Regions from separate parts of the Agrobacterium salinitolerans genome, predicted to be linked through region 2. Evidence: predicted binding sites of a transcription regulator. Region 2 holds the regulator's gene; the other holds the start of a gene.
The links. The regulator LexA, encoded in region 2, represses DNA repair genes until DNA is damaged. The targets are predictions, from matches to a motif close to TGTTCNNNNTGTGTTCNG.
Positions count from the first base shown of each region.

Region 1 (5,003 bases), on a different contig from region 2:
AAATTCTTGCGTTTATGCGATTTATCGTGAAATTATTCCTGCAATTTGGAGATATTCGGACGAACGTTCGCTAGCTTGCGAAAGCTATTGCTCCTATTCTGCCGCTCAAATCTTGCGGTCTTTACACAGGAGAGCATCATGCCCGAAGCCAGAAAGCCCGGACGCGGACGCGTCTATTCCTCGATTACGGAAACAATCGGCGACACACCGATCGTGCGGCTCGACAAGCTGGCGAAGGAGAAGGGCGTAAAGGCCAACCTTCTCGCCAAACTCGAATTTTTCAATCCCATCGCCTCCGTGAAGGACCGCATCGGCGTCGCCATGATCGAAACGCTGGAAGCGCAAGGCAAGATCATCCCCGGCAAGACAACGCTGGTGGAGCCGACCTCCGGCAACACGGGCATCGCGCTTGCCTTCGCCGCCGCAGCAAAGGGCTACAAGCTGATCCTGACCATGCCTGAAACCATGTCGGTTGAGCGTCGGAAAATGCTGGCTCTGCTCGGCGCCGAACTGGTGTTGACCGAAGGCCCCAAGGGCATGAAGGGCGCCATCGCCAAGGCGCAGGAATTGGCCGCGACCCTGCCTGACGCCATCATTCCGCAGCAGTTCGAAAACCCCGCCAATCCTGATATTCACCGCAAGACGACAGCTGAAGAAATCTGGAACGACACCGAAGGCACGGTCGATATTCTCGTCTCTGGTATTGGCACCGGCGGCACCATCACCGGCACGGGTCAGGTGCTGAAATCCCGCAAGCCCGAGGTGAAGGTGATTGCGGTCGAACCTGCCGACAGCCCGGTTCTTTCCGGCGGCAACCCCGGTCCGCACAAGATCCAGGGCATCGGTGCCGGTTTTGCACCTGCCATCCTCGATACCGGCATTTATGACGAGATCGTCACCGTGACCAATGACGAGGCTTTCGAAACAGCACGTCTGGCGGCAAGGCTGGAAGGCGTGCCGGTCGGCATCTCCTCGGGTGCGGCGCTGGCGGCGGCAATTAAGGTCGGCGCGCGGGAAGAAAATGCCGGCAAGAACATCGTCGTCATCATTCCTTCCTTTGCGGAACGCTACCTTTCGACGGCGCTTTTCGAAGGCCTTGGGCTTTAAGCCACGCTTTCAAGCGCAGTACGATTGCGCGCCCAATTTGCGAATTGTCTTACGTGCCGCCGGCTCCGCTGGCGGCACAATGTTTTTTGAGGCAGGGCGCAAAGGGACGCCTTCTAGGGCAATTCCAGTTTAAGCGGAATCGTTGGACGGCCCCTACCTCCTTGTTTCTAAACATTTTCCGGACGAAAAACCGCTTGATATCTCTACTGGATGCTCTGGGCCGCCGCCGTCAGCCTTTCGCCAGCGATACGATAGGACACAGCTTCCGCCACGTGGATGCGGCCGACCGTTTGTTTGCCATCCAGGTCGGCCAGGGTGCGGGCAACCTTGAGAATGCGATGATAACCGCGCGCGGAGAACTTCAACCGCTCAGCCGCATCGCGCAGCAATTGCAGCCCGGACGCATCCGGCTCGGCATATTTTTCTATTAAGGTCGTCGTGCAGCGGGCATTCGTGCGAATGGCGGCAAATCCCGCCGCCGCGTAGCGTTCCTGCTGCGCAAGGCGAGCCCGGGCGACACGGCCGGCCACTACCGCACTCGGCTCGGACGCGACGGGGCGGATGAGATCGGCGGCGGAGACGGCGGGAACGTCGATACGGATATCGATACGATCCAGCAGCGGACCGGAAATGCGGGCCTGATAATCCGTCACACAACGCGGGCCTCGGGCACAGGTGAAACCCGGCTCTCCCGCCATGCCGCAGCGGCAGGGGTTCATCGCCGCAACGAGCTGGATTTCCGCGGGATAGCTGACGCGATGATTGGCCCGCGCGATGATGCATTCGCCAGTCTCCAGCGGCTGGCGCAGCGCATCCAGCACCTGGGGTGAGAATTCCGGGAACTCATCCAGAAAAAGAACGCCGTGATGGGCAAGCGAGGCCTCCCCCGGTTTGGCCCGCAGCCCTCCGCCGATCAGCGCGGCCATGGTGGCGGAATGGTGTGGCGTACGAAACGGTCTGCGGTCCGACAGCTTGCCGCCCGATAATTGGCCGGCGATGGAGTGAACCATGGACACTTCCAGCAATTCCGCAGCCTCCAGCGGTGGCAGAATTGAGGGCAGCCGAGCGGCGAGCATGGATTTGCCAGAACCGGGCGGGCCAACCATCAGCAGATTGTGGCCACCCGCAGCCGCCACTTCCAGCGCGCGCCGGGCCGTCTCCTGCCCCTTGATATCGGCCAGATCCGGCAGATTGACCGGATTGGCACGGATGGCAGGTGCGGGGCGCGACAGAAGCTGGGTGCCGCGAAAATGATTGGCGAGCGCAATGAGACTACGCGGGGCTAGAATATCGATGCCGGCGCCGGCCCAGGCCGCTTCCGGCCCACTTTCGGCCGGGCAAATCAGCCCCTTGCCGAGCGCATTGGCGCCGATGGCCGCCGGCAGCGCGCCCGAAACCATGCCGATCGTACCATCGAGATTGAGTTCGCCGAGAACCACATACTGGCTGAGCGCTTCCGCCGGTATGGCACCCAGAGCAGCCATGAGGCCGAGAGCGATTGGAAGGTCGAAATGCGACCCTTCCTTGGGCAGATCGGCAGGCGCCAGATTGACGGTGACTTTTTTTGCCGGCAAGGCCAGACCTGAGGCATGCAGGGCGGCCTGCACCCGCTCGCGGCTTTCGGCGACCGCCTTGTCCGGCAGACCGACAATCTGGATACCGATCTTTCCGGGTGCAACCATCACCTGCACCTCGACTGGCACGCCCTCTATGCCCTGAAATGCAACCGTATTGACCCTTGCCACCATGGCCTGCCCCCGCAAACCGGCCGCGTCATCTGAACTTCATGTTCCAAGGCAGCCGCCCGCAAGCAACGTGCCACAGAGAAAAGAATAAAACAAGAACACCTAGAGAACAATTTCTCGCATGCGATGTATTTTAGTTGTATCGAGTTGTACGCATGGAACAAACCGGGAGCGATTGAGATCGCTTCAGAACTCCTGAGCGTCGCGCTTTTTCTCGATCGCGTCCCACAGCAGGCTCGCCACATCGGCGCCGCCGAATTTGCGCACTTCGCGAATACCGGTTGGTGAGGTGACGTTGATTTCGGTGAGATAATCGCCGATGACATCGATGCCAACGAAGAGGAAACCGCGCTCCCGCAGGGCAGGGCCGATGCGGCGGCAGATTTCCTTTTCACGCGCCGTCAGCTCCGTCGGTTCAGGTCGGCCGCCGGCATGCATGTTGGAGCGGGCGTCGTTTTCCGCCGGCACGCGGTTGATTGCGCCAACCGGCTCGCCGTCTACCAGGAGGATGCGCTTGTCGCCCTTGCGGACGTCAGGCAGATATTGCTGGGCGATGTAAGGCTCGCGGAACATCTGGCCGAACATCTCCAGCAGAGAGGAGAAGTTGCGGTCGTCGCGCGCGGAATGGAAGACGCCTGCACCACCATTTCCGTAAAGCGGCTTGAGGATGATATCGCCCATTTCATTGCGGAAGCGGGCGATTTCCTCCACGTCCTTGGTGATCAGCGTCTTGGGCATCAGATCGGCGAATTCGGTGACGAAAATCTTTTCCGGCGAGTTGCGGACCCAGGCGGGATCGTTGACCACCAGCGTTTTCGGATGAATGCGCTCCAGCAGATGGGTCGAGGTGATGTAAGCCATGTCGAATGGCGGATCCTGACGCAGATGGATGACATCCATCATCGACAGATCGACACGCTCCGGTTCGGACAGGGAGAAATGGTCGCCTTTGATATCGCGCAGTTCCATCTGCTCAACAGTGGCGTAAATCTTGCCATCACGCATGGAAAGGCGCTCCGGCGTATAATGGAACAACCGATATCCGCGCGCCTGCGCCTCAAGGCTCATGGCGAAGGTGGAGTCACCGGCGATATTGATGCCGGAGACATGATCCATCTGGATCGCGACGTTCTTGATCTTCGCCATGCGAATGTTCCTCTTGCAGCATGCGGACGCTTTGCGGCCCGCGGTGCCCATTGCCTCGCCTTTTCAAGCTTCCCTGCAGGACCAGGAGAAACCCGGAAATGCTTCAGAAAACCCTGAAGATGTAGGGCAGCGACCCTTCAAAGGCAACGGCTGCAAGCGGTGGTTTGTGTGAGTTTTATTGAACCTTCACAATTCTGCCGGCGGAGCCTTGCGGGCCCCGCCAACCGCAATGTTTTATGGGTTCAGGCCGCCAGCTTATAGGAACGGCCGGCAAACAGCTTGTTCTTGACGCGATAGGCAAAAGCCAGCGCCTTGGGGAACGGACGGCGCATGAAGGCGACCTTGCGAACATAATCATCCACCCGCCAGGTGGCCCATGTTCCAGCCCGAAAATAGGCGACGTCGCCGACCCGCAGGATGCTAACCGAACCGTCTTCGGCCGTCACATGCACCTCGCCTTCCAGAATATAGACGGTTTCATCCCAGCCGAAGAACCATCGGAATTCACCAGCCGTACAATCCCACATGGCGGTGCTTGAAGCACGGTCGCCGCTTCTGGAATGATCTGCCGCCCGCGCCTGAGGATTGCCGGAAATGATCCAGTCCGGATTGATGGGCGCCGGTTGAAGCCGCAGATCGGTGCAGGACGCGCTGACAACAGCCTCATCTTTTGACCCGCGCAAATAGGCCGGCAAAATCGGCACCGTGCGGATCGCCATGGTTGCCGCGGCAGCGAACATCATTTTGAAGGACATATGAGAAAACCCCCGTGAAATATTGGAGGTCTTCTATCATCGGGATCGTAACAAAGCGGTTTTGACAATCGGCGCAATTTTAGTCATCGCGCCGATTTCTGCGATGCGCTCAGGCCGTCGCCATTTGCGCGGGCTGCGCCGCCAACTGCTCCGCTTTGCCGGCGATACGCTTGCCGGTTTCGCTGGAGAAGAAATGCAGTTTTTCCGGCGCGATCGTGACCGAGAGCGCAGACGGAACCTCGACATCCGG
Region 1 covers NZ_JAPZLN010000001.1:510,365-515,367, forward strand. Annotated here, with positions in the region: gene cysK (cysteine synthase A) at 139-1,107, shown strand; gene O9X91_RS02405 (YifB family Mg chelatase-like AAA ATPase) at 1,311-2,855, opposite strand; gene gshB (glutathione synthase) at 3,039-3,998, opposite strand; gene O9X91_RS02415 (cupin domain-containing protein) at 4,241-4,753, opposite strand; gene O9X91_RS02420 (sn-glycerol-3-phosphate import ATP-binding protein UgpC) at 4,863-5,003, opposite strand, start outside.
Region 1: O9X91_RS02405 (YifB family Mg chelatase-like AAA ATPase) is a predicted target of LexA. The motif match lies at 2,947-2,964, and genes of this name have one in related genera.

Region 2 (5,003 bases):
CACCTATGGACTTTTCGCCAATCTGGCAGCCATGCCGCTGATGTCGCTGGTCGTCATGCCCTTCGGCCTCATCGCCATGCTGTTGATGCCCTTCGGGCTCGATGCGCCGTTCCTGAAGGTCATGGGTTACGGCATGGCGCTCGTTATCGAGGTTGCGGACGAGGTGGCGTCCTGGGGTGGCAGCGCGGCGACCGGGAGACCGCATGGCGCTTTCATCGGCATTGCCTCTGTGGGTTTTCTGCTGCTGACATTGCTGCGCACCCGTTTGGCGCTACTCGGTTTGCCACCTCTGATATTGGCCTTCGGCCTCTCTGGAGCCGTCGCCCAACGCGGTCTGCCTGATCTGCTTGTCCATGAGGAAGGCAAGCTGGTGGCGCTTCTGGACGAGGGCAGGGTCTACACCACAAAAACGCGGCCGCAGGGCTTCATCTATGAGCAATGGCAGAGGGCGCTGCTGTTGCCTGACAAACCGCTCCCACCGGTCCTTCTCAAGATGGGGGCTCCGACAACAACCGTTGCTCTCACCACCAAATCCAAGCTGGCGCCGGAGGACATGAAGGCCGTGGCGCGGGAGATGATAACGACGCTGAGAGATGCCGCACCCGGTGTCTTCACCTGCAGAACAGGCATCTGGTGTGCGGCGCGCGCGGGAAGCGGCGAATTTATCATAGTTCTGGAAGACGGCCGGTTTGCAGGAAAAGCCTGTGATATCGCCGATATCGTCATCGTCTCCCGCAGAACCTCGTTTGCGCAATGCCGCTCGGGCGCCCTGCTGCTCAATCGCGACACATTAAGACGCATCGGCTCGGTAGAGATAAATTTCGCCGGCAGCGAACAGGCGGGGGTGGTGGGGCGGATGCGCGCGGCAACCGCCAGCACCGACAGGCCGTGGAGCGAACATCGCTATTACGACTGGAAGAGTGGCCGCTTTGACCGTGATGTGCCAGAAGCCGTCACTCAGGTGCTGACGGCATCGCAGTGAGTGCCGTCAGCATGTTTTGTCAGGCCTTGGCGCGCAGATCCGCGGTCAATTCGCCAATGCTGCCGATCTCTTCTTCATGCGGCAGATCGCGCCAGATTTCCTTCAGTCCGGCCTCATACCATTCGCGCATGGCGGGCAGGGCAAGCAGCCTGTCACAATAGGCCTTCGCCGCTGGCGAAAGATCGGCGCCATAGGTCTGGAAACGGAACGCCACCGGGCAGAAGAAGGCATCGACCGCCGTGAATTTTTGACCGGCGAGAAACGGTCCGCCGAATTTTGCGAGGCCTTCGCTCCACAGCGCATCAATGCGTTTTATGTCGGCCGCAAGCCCGGCATCGCCGCCCTTCGGTTTTACGCGGATACCGACCGACATGGGATAGAGATTGCGCAGCGAAGAGAAGCCCGCATGCATTTCACTTGCCGCCGAGCGTGACCAGGCCCGTGCCTGCTTGTCACTTGCCCAGACACCCTGATGTCTCTCGGCCAGATATTCGGCAATCGACAGCGATTCCCAAACCGTCACGCCCTCATCAACAAGGCACGGCACCTTGCCCGTCGGCGAAAAGCTGGAGAAGGCAACACCTTCGCCAAAGGGAACGAGTTTTTCATCAAAGGCGATGCCGAGCGTGCGCATCAAAACCCAGGGCCGCAGCGACCATGAGGAATAGTTCTTGTTGGCAATATAAAGATCGTACATGGCGTTTTTCCCCCGATAGGATGCGCATTTCTATATCTGCGAATGGTCTTGGAATATCGCAAAGAATCCATGGCTCCCATAACGCCAATTGATGGATGGGCCATCGTGCACAACCGCATTTTCGCAACGACGAGCGCGTTTGCCACTTAAAAAAGAAAAGGCGCATCAATTCAACGAAATGACGCGCCCTTCATCTTGCAGGCCAGATATGCCGCCGTTTAACTGTTTCGGCTTATCCAAACCGGCGGCGGCATCAATGATATCTGCGGATCAACCCAACCAGCTTGCCCTGTATCTTCACCCGATCAGGCCCGAAAATTCGGGTCTCATAGGCCGGGTTTGCAGCTTCCAGCGCGATGGAGGCTCCCTTGCGGCGGAAACGCTTCAGGGTCGCTTCTTCATCATCCACCAGCGCGACGATGATATCACCCGGATTGGCCGTATTGCCGTTGCGGATGATGACGGTATCGCCATCAAAAATGCCGGCCTCGATCATCGAATCACCCTTGACCTCCAGAGCGTAATGTTCGCCCGAACCCAGCATATCCACTGGCACAGCCACATCATGGGTGTTGTTCTGGATGGCGGAAATCGGCACACCGGCGGCGATGCGGCCCATGACCGGCACGGTGACGGCACCGCCGAGATCATTGGCAGGCGCCTTGGGGGTCGCGGCCGGCTCCGGCGCCTTCGGCTTGCCCAGGCTGCCTTCGATGACGCTCGGTGAGAAACCACGCTGCGGCCTTGCGCCCGGCGTATAGGCCTCAGGTAATTTTATCACTTCCAGCGCTCGCGCCCTGTTGGGTAGCCGGCGAATAAACCCGCGCTCTTCGAGTGCGGTAATCAGCCGGTGAATGCCGGATTTGGAAGCAAGATCGAGTGCGTCCTTCATTTCATCGAAGGAGGGCGGCACGCCGGACTCTTTCATTCTTTCATGAATGAAGAGAAGCAATTCCTGCTGTTTGCGCGTGAGCATGAGGAAAACACCCTTGAGAATCGTCGTTGAAGTCGCGAAACAAATACAGAACGAACACTATATGTTCCATATGTGTTCCGCAATCCCCTAAAATTTCGTGAAGGGTGCATCTCAGATCGTGATTTGATATTCGAAAGCGTGAACTGCCGAGAGCCGGTAGGGTTGGTGACTATTTTGATAATCGGAGGAACTGCTGTCTGAAGTGGGCAATTGAAGGCAGCTCTGTGTTTCAGGCATCCGGTACGACGATCCGTCCGTCTAAGACGGCAAATCGCTCATATCCGTTACGAGGATTTTCTTAGAGGGCGTGTTCGCCCGGTCCGAGATAGCTCGCCATCAGTGCCGGATCGACGGCGAGTTCGGCGGCCGGGCCTGAGCGGCGGACCTCGCCGAGTTCGACGAGGTAGGCCTCGTCGGCGATTTCAAGCGCGGCGCGGGCGTTCTGTTCGACGAGCAGGATGGAGACACCGGTACGACGCAGTTCGGCAACGATGCGCAGGATTTCGGCGACGATCAACGGCGCAAGCCCGAGACTAGGCTCATCCAGCAGCAAAAGCCTCGGCCGGCTCATTAGTGCCCGGGCGAGCGCCAGCATCTGCCTTTCGCCGCCGGAAAGCGTTCCGGCAAGCTGCTTGCTGCGCTCGCGAAGGCGTGGAAAGAGTGCGTGTATTTCCTCACGGGTTTCGTTGCGCTCCTGGCGTGAGCGCAGGAATCCGCCGAGCTCGATATTATCCTCGACGGTCATCGACCCGAACAATTCGCGCCTTTCCGGCACAAGGCAAAGGCCAGCGGCAACCCGGGCCTCGATGGTATCGGGCACTGGCGCGCCGTCGTAAAGAATGGTCCCGCGCGAAGGCACGACGCCCATGATGGCGTTGAGCAGCGTGGTCTTGCCCGCCCCGTTTGCGCCGATGACCGTGACGATGCTGCCGGACGTCATGGAAAGCGAGATGCCATGCACCACCTCCGCCCGGCCATAGGCAACGTGGATGTCTTTGATGTCGAGTAGATGTCCGCTCACGCTGCACCCCCAAGATAAGCCGCGATCACGGCTGGATGTTGCCTGATTTCAGCCGGCTTGCCTTCGGCGATCAGGGTGCCAAAATCGAGGACGACGATGTGATCGACCAGCCCCATGACGAAACCCATGTCATGCTCGACGAGCAGCACGCTCACGCCCTCGGCCCGCAGTTTTTTCAGCAGTGTGGCGAGCTCCTGCTTTTCGCCGTGGCGCAGACCGGCCGCCGGTTCGTCGAGCAGCAGAAGCGTCGGGTTGAGGCAGAGCGCGCGGGCAATTTCCAGAATTCGGATCTGCCCGAGAGCGAGGTCGCCGGCGGGACGGTCGCGATGAGCACCGAGACCGACGCGATCGAGCTGATGGGCGGCTTCGGCAAGCAGCGCCCGCTCCTGTTTTCGCTCCAGCCGTAAGAAGCTCCGGAAAACGCCGGCATTGCCACGCAGATGCGCGCCGAGAGCGACATTTTCGAGCACCGACATGGTTGGAAGGACCTTGGCATGCTGAAAGGTTCTGGCGATGCCGCGTTTGGCGATCAGCCGGGGATTGAGGCCTGAGAGCTTCTGTCCCTGATAGGTGACGTTGCCGCCGGAAAGGCCGAGGATGCCGGTGATGAGATTGAAAGTCGTGCTCTTGCCGGCGCCGTTCGGGCCGATCAGGCCGACGATCTGCCCGGCCTTGATATCGAAGCTGACATCGTTGACCGCCGTCAGTCCGCCAAATGTCTTCCGCACCCGATCGACCCCGACCAGCGGACTGCCGGGCGCAGGCATGTCCCGCGTTTCAAGACTGGCGCCGTCGCGGCGGATGGCGCGCGGCGGCCGGGCAGGCAGGTATTTTTCCAGAAGTGGCCAAAGACCGTCTCGGGAGAGCTGCAGGATCAGGACGAGCAGCACGCCGAACACGATCATTTCTACATTCACCGAGGTGCCGACAAGGCCGGGCAGGACCCGTTGCAGCACCTCTTTCAACACCAGCACCACGGCTGCGCCGAAGATGGCGCCCACAACCCGGCCCGAACCACCGACGACGGCCATCAGCATATAGGTGATGCCCATGTCGAGCCCGAAAGGCGTCGGGTTTATCGACCGCTGCATATGGGCGTAAAGCCAGCCGGACAGCGCTGCTACAACGGCTGCGAAGACGAAGACGGTCAGTTTGGCCCGCTCGATATTCACGCCGAACGCCTCCGCTGCCTGCGAGCCGCCACGCAGGGCGCGAATGCCGCGCCCGACACGGCTGTCGAGCAGGTTCTGCGCGCCGATCGCCACGGCAACGACGAATATCCAGATCACGTAATAGATCGAGCTGCTGCTCATCAGCGGTTCGTTGC
Region 2 covers NZ_JAPZLN010000003.1:295,859-300,861, reverse strand. Annotated here, with positions in the region: gene O9X91_RS13450 (ComEC/Rec2 family competence protein) at 1-982, shown strand, start outside; gene O9X91_RS13445 (glutathione S-transferase family protein) at 1,002-1,679, opposite strand; gene lexA (transcriptional repressor LexA) at 1,933-2,655, opposite strand; gene O9X91_RS13435 (ABC transporter ATP-binding protein) at 2,954-3,676, opposite strand; gene O9X91_RS13430 (branched-chain amino acid ABC transporter ATP-binding protein/permease) at 3,673-5,003, opposite strand, start outside.